2 regions of the Billgrantia hypersalina genome follow, and region 1 is predicted to be linked to the other one. Evidence: predicted binding sites of a transcription regulator. Region 1 holds the regulator's gene; the other holds the start of a gene.
The links. The regulator LexA, encoded in region 1, represses DNA repair genes until DNA is damaged. The targets are predictions, from matches to a motif close to TACTGTNTANNTANACAGTA.
Positions count from the first base shown of each region.

Region 2: the regulator LexA is predicted to act here: its motif matches at 885-904, upstream of recA (recombinase RecA).

Region 1 is NZ_JBMIQI010000002.1:162,658-166,851, forward strand. Features, by position in the region: gene ACOJCM_RS00805 (TetR/AcrR family transcriptional regulator) at 1-659, opposite strand, end outside; gene lexA (transcriptional repressor LexA) at 857-1,504, shown strand; gene dinB (DNA polymerase IV) at 1,531-2,577, shown strand; gene ACOJCM_RS00820 (energy-coupling factor ABC transporter permease) at 2,600-3,271, opposite strand; gene purU (formyltetrahydrofolate deformylase) at 3,290-4,144, opposite strand.
Region 2 is NZ_JBMIQI010000011.1:160,281-164,474, reverse strand. Features, by position in the region: gene recA (recombinase RecA) at 1-808, opposite strand, end outside; gene ACOJCM_RS07775 (CinA family protein) at 946-1,467, opposite strand; gene ACOJCM_RS07770 (mechanosensitive ion channel family protein) at 1,558-2,694, opposite strand; gene mutS (DNA mismatch repair protein MutS) at 2,845-4,194, shown strand, end outside.

The DNA.
Region 1 (4,194 bases):
ATGGCCGGCTGGGCGGCGGGTGGCGGCGGCAGAGGCGCATTCATGGCCGCCACCACTACGGGGCGCAAACGGCGAATGAGGTCACGCACCGACACGTGCTCCTGGAAGTCCTTTTCGGCAATGTCGCGCAGCGCATCGAGTCCGGACAGTGTGAAGATGACCGTGCCCAGCACGAAATGCAGCCGCCAGAAGCGCTCGGCATCGGGCAGTTCGGGAGTAGCACGGCGCACCAGTTCGGTAAAGCGGGTGAAAACGCTGCCATACTCCTCCTGGATATGGCGCCGCAAATGGCCCTGGGCCTGGCTGTAGGCGAGCCCCAGCAATTTCATGAAAACCTTGAGGCTATGCTTCTCCGCGGGCACCTCGAGTACGGTGCGCGCCATGGTCTCGAGCAACTCCTCCAGTGGAATCACACCGCCGCCGTGACGCGCTTCGAGTTCGTCGAGAGCATGGTGGAAGCGCACGGTAAAGGGGTCGAGGTAGCGCGAGAACACCGCCTGGATCAGCGCCTTCTTCGAGCCGAAGTGATAGTTCACCGCAGCCAGGTTGACGCGCGCCTTGCTGGTGATGGTGCGCAACGACGTCTCGGCGAAGCCGCGTTCGGCGAACAAGACTTCGGCAGTGTCGAGAATGCGCGTGACGGTATCGGTCTGAGCCATGATCAGCTCCCGCTGGAAACAACTGTTTTAAACATTACAAAAGTCTACGCCATTACGCTTCCTGGCTCAACGTATCGAAAAGCAGAAGCGTTTTAAACGAACGAAGAATCTCGCACCGGACCTCATAGCGGCTTTTACTGGATAGACTTCCATGCTGTATACTTGACCAATACGGCAGTCAGCAACCGGAGTCCGACATGACACGCCCCCTTACCTCGCGCCAGCAGAATGTCTATGACTTCATCGTCAAGACCATGAACGAGTTCGGCTACCCTCCCACTCGTGCCGAGATCGCCCGGGCGCTGGGCTTCCGCTCACCCAACGCTGCCGAGGAGCATCTGCGCGCCCTTGAGCGCAAGGGTGTCATCAGGGTGATACGTGGCACGTCGCGCGGCATCCGTCTGCCGGCCCAGGAAGCCGACAGTGCCGTCAACGAGTCGAACACCGAGGGATTACCGATCATTGGTGAGGTGGCCGCCGGCAGTCCGGTTCTCGCGGCCGAGCATATCGATCGCTACTGCCCCCTGCCCCCGGATTACTTCACGCCCCGCGCCGATTACCTGCTCAAGGTGCGCGGCTTGTCGATGAAGGACGTCGGTATTCTCGAAGGGGACCTGTTGGCCGTGCATCGTACCGAGCGCGTGCGCGACGGGCAGATCGTCGTGGCGCGGCTGGAGGACGAAGTCACGGTCAAGCGATTCCACCGCCAGGGTCACCTTGTCATCCTCGAAGCAGAGAATGCCGATTTCGCCCCTATCGAGGTGGATTTGCGTCACCAGCCGCTGGAAATCGAGGGGATTGGGGTGGGGGTGATACGCGGCGGCAACGGCCAAGCTTTAGGGTAAGAGCTGGCTAGCCTGGTAAAATCATGATCCGCAAGATCCTGCACGCCGATTGCGACTGCTTCTATGCTGCCGTGGAGATGCGTGACAACCCGGCGCTTCGCGACATTCCCCTGGCGATCGGGGGTAGCGCCGAAGGGCGCGGCGTCATCTCGACCTGCAATTATCCTGCCCGCGCCTTCGGCATCCATTCCGCCATGCCCACGGCAAGGGCACTCCGCCTGTGCCCGCATCTCACCTTGCTGCCAGGCGATTTCGACCGCTATCGCGAAGCCTCTCGACAACTGCTGGAGATATTCCACGAACTGACGCCACTGGTGGAACCGCTGTCGCTCGACGAGGCCTTTCTTGACGTCACCGAGGTGACACGCTTTTCGGGCAGCGCCACCTGGATGGCGCACTGGCTGAAAGAGGAGTGTCTCAAGCGTGTCGGCATCACCGTATCGGTGGGCGCCGCGCCGTCGAAGTTCTTGGCCAAGATCGCCAGTGATTGGGAGAAGCCTGATGGACTGACCGTGATCACTCCCGCACAGGTGGATGACTTCGTACGCGAGCTCCCTGTCACCAAGCTGCACGGCGTCGGACCGGCTACAGGCAAGCGCCTCCAGGCACTCGACATCGCCACCTGTAAAGACCTGCAGGGGATACCGCTGGAGCGGTTGCTGCAGGAGTTCGGCAAGTTCGGGCAGCGTCTCCATGAATTGGCGCGGGGCATAGACGAGCGGCCGGTGCGCATCGAGCGCGAACGCAAGTCGGTCAGCGCCGAAGTCACCTTCGCCACCGACTTGTCGAATCTGAACGAATGCCATGCCGAGCTCGCGCCGCTCTGCGAGCGCCTGGAGGCTCGGCTCGCCCGTCACGGTCACCCGCCAATCGCCGGCACCTTCGTCAAGGTCCGCTTCGATGACTTTTCGCTCACAACCCTCGATTCCCGCGGCGGCCAGCCCAACGCAGAGACCTTTGCCGCGCTGATGGAGCAGGCCTGGGCACGGCGCCAGCGTCCGGTACGGCTGCTGGGCGTCGGCGTGCGACTGGTGCCGGACGACGCCAGACGGCAGCTCAGCCTGCCGCTCTAGGCCTGCCGGAGTGGGTCGGCGCTCATTTGGTGTCGATATAGCGATGCGGATCGAAGGTAGCGACCCAGTCCGGATGGTAGATCATCAGAACACTGAGCAGCATGCCGGTGATGAAGGCCTCCGAAGGCATCAACAGCGGAAGGAAGAGCGCATATTCCCTGGCCTGGTGAACCGCCTCGGGGTCGGTGGCGCCGAGCATCACCAGACCCAGACCCGCAAGACCCGTCCCCAGAGTGGCCAGTGCCGTGCCGAAGAAACCGCACAGAAAGAGAAACAGCATCACGTTATCGGGCAGGTAACGATCGACCAACCGCCACACGAATACCAGGATCGCCACCGGTATCACCCCGGTGATCAGGATGTTGACGCCCAGCAAGGGCCACCCCACCTTACCCAGCGCTACCAACGCAACGTTGGCCAGCAGGTTCGTCAGCAGCGCCAGCGGTGCCTTGAAGATCAACGTCATCAGCGCCGTCAGCATGAGATGCAACGTTAGCCATTCCACCGACTGCGCCCTGAGCTGCCACAGCAGGATGACTGACACGCAGGCCGCCATCCAGCGATGCTGCAAGCCGCGGTCGGCCATGAGCTCGCGCCAGGGGCGTTGCGCCAGCGCCATGCAGAGCACGGCCAGAGACAACAGGCCGCAGGCGGCCAGCAACCAAAAGGCGAGTATCGGCTCGGCTAAGCTCATGCCTCACTCCTGCCGGGATCAGGCGAAGACGACCGTCTTGTTGCCATGGATCAGCACCCGATCCTCGAGATGCCAGCGCAAACCGCGTGCCAGTACCGCCTTCTCCACGTCGCGTCCAAAGCGAACCAGGTCCTCGGGGGTATGGCAGTGGCTCACACGGTGTATGTCCTGTTCGATAATGGGGCCCGCGTCCAGTTCCTCGGTCACGTAGTGGCAGGTGGCACCGATCAGCTTGACCCCCCGTGAGTGAGCCTGGTGATAGGGGCGCGCTCCGGCGAAGGAAGGCAGGAAGCTGTGATGGATGTTGATCACCCGCCCCGCGTAGCGCTGGCAGAGCTGCGGCGGGAGAATCTGCATGTAGCGGGCCAGCACCACGACATCGGCTTCCAGCGCCTCGACCTGGCGTTCGACCTCTGCAAAGGCTACGGCCTTGTCACCTTGGGCTACCGGTACGTGTACATAAGGCAGGCCGTGCCATTCGACCAGGCCACGCATCTCATCATGGTTGGAGATCACCCCAACCACTTCGCCTTCCAGCTCGCCTGCCGTCCAGCGGTAGAGAAGATCCACTAGGCAGTGAGACTCACGCGACACCATGATCACCACCCTCGGGCGTCGGCGGGTATCCCGTAAGGCCCACTCCATGTCGAACTCGCGGGCTACCGGCTCGAAGGCCGCTCTCAGCTCGGCAGCCGGCATGCCGATAGAGTCGGCGAGAATCTCGTAGCGCATGAAGAAACGCCCCGCCTCCATGTCGGAGTGCTGACTTGCTTCCGTGATCGAACCGCCATGCCCGGCGATGAAGCCGGAGACGCGAGCCACGATGCCGCGGCGATCGGGACAGGAAACGACGAGACGATAGTAGTGAGACATGGGCCCAACCTGTTACGAGGGGGTTCTGGGAGCACGCATTGTAACGAACT
Region 2 (4,194 bases), on a different contig from region 1:
AGATACCCTTTCCGTAGAGGATCTGGAATTCGGCCTGGCGGAACGGCGGAGCCACCTTGTTCTTCACCACCTTGACCCGGGTCTCGTTGCCGGTGACCTCGTCGCCCTGCTTCACCGAACCGGTGCGGCGAATGTCCAGGCGCACGCTGGCGTAGAACTTGAGCGCGTTGCCGCCGGTGGTGGTCTCGGGGCTGCCGAACATGACGCCGATCTTCATGCGGATCTGGTTGATGAACACCACCATGCAGTTGGCGTTCTTGATGTGGCCGGTGATCTTGCGCAGCGCCTGCGACATCAGGCGCGCCTGCAGGCCGACGTGAGAGTCGCCCATCTCGCCCTCGATCTCGGCACGTGGCGTCAGCGCCGCCACCGAGTCGATGATGATCACGTCGACACCGCCTGAGCGAACCAGCATGTCGCAGATCTCGAGCGCCTGCTCGCCGGTGTCCGGCTGCGAGACCAGCAGGTCGTCGAGGTTGACGCCGAGCTTCTCGGCATAGCTGGGATCGAGGGCGTGCTCGGCATCGATGAAGGCGCAGGTCTTGCCCTGGCGCTGGGCCTGGGCGATTACCGAGAGCGTCAGGGTGGTCTTGCCCGAGGACTCCGGCCCGAAGATCTCCACCACGCGGCCATAGGGCAGGCCTCCGATGCCCAGGGCGATGTCGAGCCCCAGCGAGCCAGTGGAGACCGACGGCATGACCACCCGTGGCGTATCGCCCAGGCGCATCACGGTACCCTTGCCGAACTGGCGTTCGATCTGGGAAAGGGCGGCATTCAATGCCTTGGAGCGGTTTTCATCCTGTGCCATGAGGCTCTCCTCGCAGAACTCGCAGACGCTTGAGGTCGAAATGAATGGCGGGCTGCCGACGGGGAGCTCGCCTGGACACTGTATGGTTGGCCAGTAGTATGGCGAAAAAAACGCCCCGCGCCTAGCCTCTTGCCCACTTATGGGTTCTCTTCGTTTTCCAGATGGCGTATCAGCCCGACCACGGCCTCGCGCACCGCTCGCTCACGCACCGCACGCCGATCACCGGGAAACTGGAAGCGCTCGGCCCGTTGGCGCGCCTCGCTACCCCAGGCCAGCCATACGGTGCCCACCGGCTTCTCCGGCGTGCCGCCATCTGGCCCGGCCACGCCGCTGATCGCCACGCCGAGCCTGGCCCCGCTGTCACGGCAGGCGCCTGCCACCATCGCCTCCACCACTTCGCGGCTCACTGCGCCGTGCTGGGCGATCAATGCCTCCGGCACGCCCAGCAGGCGCGCCTTGGCCGCATTGGAGTAGGTCACGTAGCCGGTCTCGAAGTAATCCGAGCTGCCCGCCACCGAGGTAATGGCGCTGGCCACGCCACCGCCGGTACACGATTCGGCTGCGGTCACGCTGATGCCGTGCTCGCGGCAGCGTCGCCCGAGCCGTTCGGCGAGCGTGGTGAGGTCGAGGTTGGCCAGGCTGGAAGCACTGTGGGGCATGGTATCGCTCCTTGTTCGAGAGGACCGGCGGCGGACGCCGGCCGCTTGTGCTGCGACTGCCTGCTACCATAGCGCATCCGTCCGCCGGCATCAGGCAACGCCGCAAACGGCCAGCGTGTGCGGTGCACCCTCAGGGCCGCATGGTCTGGTGCTGTGCCAGCTGGCCGGCGGCGCCGGATGCCAGGGGCACCTCGTCGAGAAACTCGAGCGAGCGCACCGGCATGGCGAACTTGATGTCGCGCTGGCGAAATTGATTGCCTGCTGGATATCCATGTAGAGGTTGAAATCCGAGCTGAGCACGTAATAGACGATCTCGTATTTCAGCGCATAGTCGTCGAAGAAACGCAGGTGGGCCCGGTCGAAGCGGGTATTCTCCACCGACTCGATGACCTGCCGGATCAATTCCGGCACCTCGCGCACCTTCTCCAGCGGCGTACGAAAGGAGAGCGCCAGGCTGAACACCACGCGCCGCTCGTTCATGCGGTTGTAGTTGTGAATGGTCTGCTGCAGCAGGCGAGTATTGGAGATCAGGACCTGCTCGCCGCTCAAGCTGCGTATGCGGGTCGTCTTGAGCCCGATGTACTCGATCGTGCCGGCAATGTCGCCGAAGACGATGAAATGGCCGACCTTGAACGGTTTGTCGATGCCGATGGACGCCGAGGCGAACAGGTCACCGAGCAGCGTCTGTACCGCTAGCGCGATGGCGATACCGCCGATCCCCAGGCTGGCCACGAAGGCGGTGATGTTCACGCCCAGGTTGGCCAGGATGGAGAGCAGGACCACGGCCCAGAGACCGATACGGAACATCAACACGACCATCGTGACGGTCAGTTGGTTGTCACGGCCGGCATCCGATTGCAGCGTGTCCTCCTTCCACAGGTCGAGTGCGGCGTCGACCCACAGGCCGAACTGGAACGCCAGCACCAGGAACCAGATATGGCTGACGCGCTGTTCCCAGACGGGCCCCAGCTCCACCACGAACAGGGCCACCTGCAGCGCCAAGGCGGCGAGCAGGAACCGACTGGTATGCTCGGCGATATGCGCGGCATAGTGGCGCCAATGCCCCCGGCCACGGTTCGACCAGTCGGCAATGCGGCCCACGGCCAGACGCAGCAGCAGGCGCAGCACGATATAGCTGGCGATGGATATTCCCAGCAGCAGCGTCATGGTTACCAGGGTCGGCTGGTTCAGCCAGCCCCCCAGGTCTTGCCAGAACTCCGTCTCCATAAACGCCTCCCTTCATCATTGACGCCAGTCATTATGGTCAATCCGACATGCCGTGACCGAGGGATTTGTTACGGCGTGTCGGCCACCAGCGGCCCATGGTAACCTTGCCCCACTGATGCCCCACGAATCCGACGAACCTGCCGAGAACGCATGAACGACGCGGTCAAGACGGCCATGCCGGCCCATACCCCGATGATGGCTCAATACCTGAAGATCAAGCGCGAACACCCCGACGTGCTGCTCTTCTATCGCATGGGCGATTTCTATGAGCTGTTCTTCGACGACGCCAAGCGTGCCGCCGCGCTGCTCGACATCACGCTGACCCAGCGCGGCCAATCCGCCGGCAAGCCGATCCCCATGGCCGGCGTGCCCTACCACAGCGCCGAGGGCTACCTGGCGCGCCTGGTCAAGGCCGGCGAGTCGGTGGCGATCTGCGAGCAGATCGGCGACCCGGCCACGAGCAAGGGGCCGGTGGAGCGCCGCGTGGTGCGCATCGTCACGCCGGGCACGCTCCACGACGAGGCGCTGCTCGACGCCCGCCGCGACAACCTGCTGGTCGCCGTGCACCCGGCCGGCAACTGCTGGGGCATCGCCTGGCTGGAACTCTCCAGCGGTCGCTTCAGCGTGCTCGAGGTGGAGGGCGAAGGCGATATGCTCGCCGAGCTGCAACGCCTCGATCCGGCCGAGCTGCTCGTTCCCGAGAGCCTGTCGCTGCCCCCCACCCTGGAAGGCCGCCAGGGCCTGCGTCGCCAGAGCGACTGGCTGTTCGACCTCGAGTCCGCCACTCGCCTGCTGTGCGACCAGTTTCAGGTCCAGGACCTGCGCGGTTTCGGCTGCGCCCATCTCGAGGCTGCCCTCACCGCCGCCGGGGTGCTGATGGAGTACACCCGCGACACCCAGCGTTCGCGGTTGCCCCACGTCACCGCCGTGGGCGTGGAGAGCCGCGACGAGGCCGTGGTCATCGACGCCTCGAGTCGCCGCAACCTGGAGCTCGATACCAACCTCGGCGGCGGCGGCGACAACACCTTGGCCAGCGTACTCGACACCACCGCTACCGCCATGGGCTCGCGGCTGCTGAAGCGCTGGCTCAACCGCCCGCTGCGCGACCGTGCCCAGGTGCAGGGGCGCCAGGCGGCAGTCGCCCTGCTGCTCGAGCAGGAGGGCTTCGTCGCCCTGCGCGAATTGCTCAAGGCGATCGGCGACATCGAGCGCATCCTGGCCCGGGTGGCGCTCTACAGCGCACGACCGCGCGATCTTGCTCGCCTGCGCGACGCCCTGCTGGCCCTGCCGGCGCTCGAGCGCGAGCTTGCACGCTACAGCGAAGGAACGGTGCTGGACGAACTGTCACACCATATCCGTCCCTATCCGGCACTTGCCGACATGCTGGACCGCGGGCTGGTCGACAACCCGCCGGTGGTGATCCGCGACGGCGGCGTGATTCGTGAAGGCTTCGACGCCGAGCTCGACGACTACCGGGGGTTGGCCGAGCACGCCGGGGAC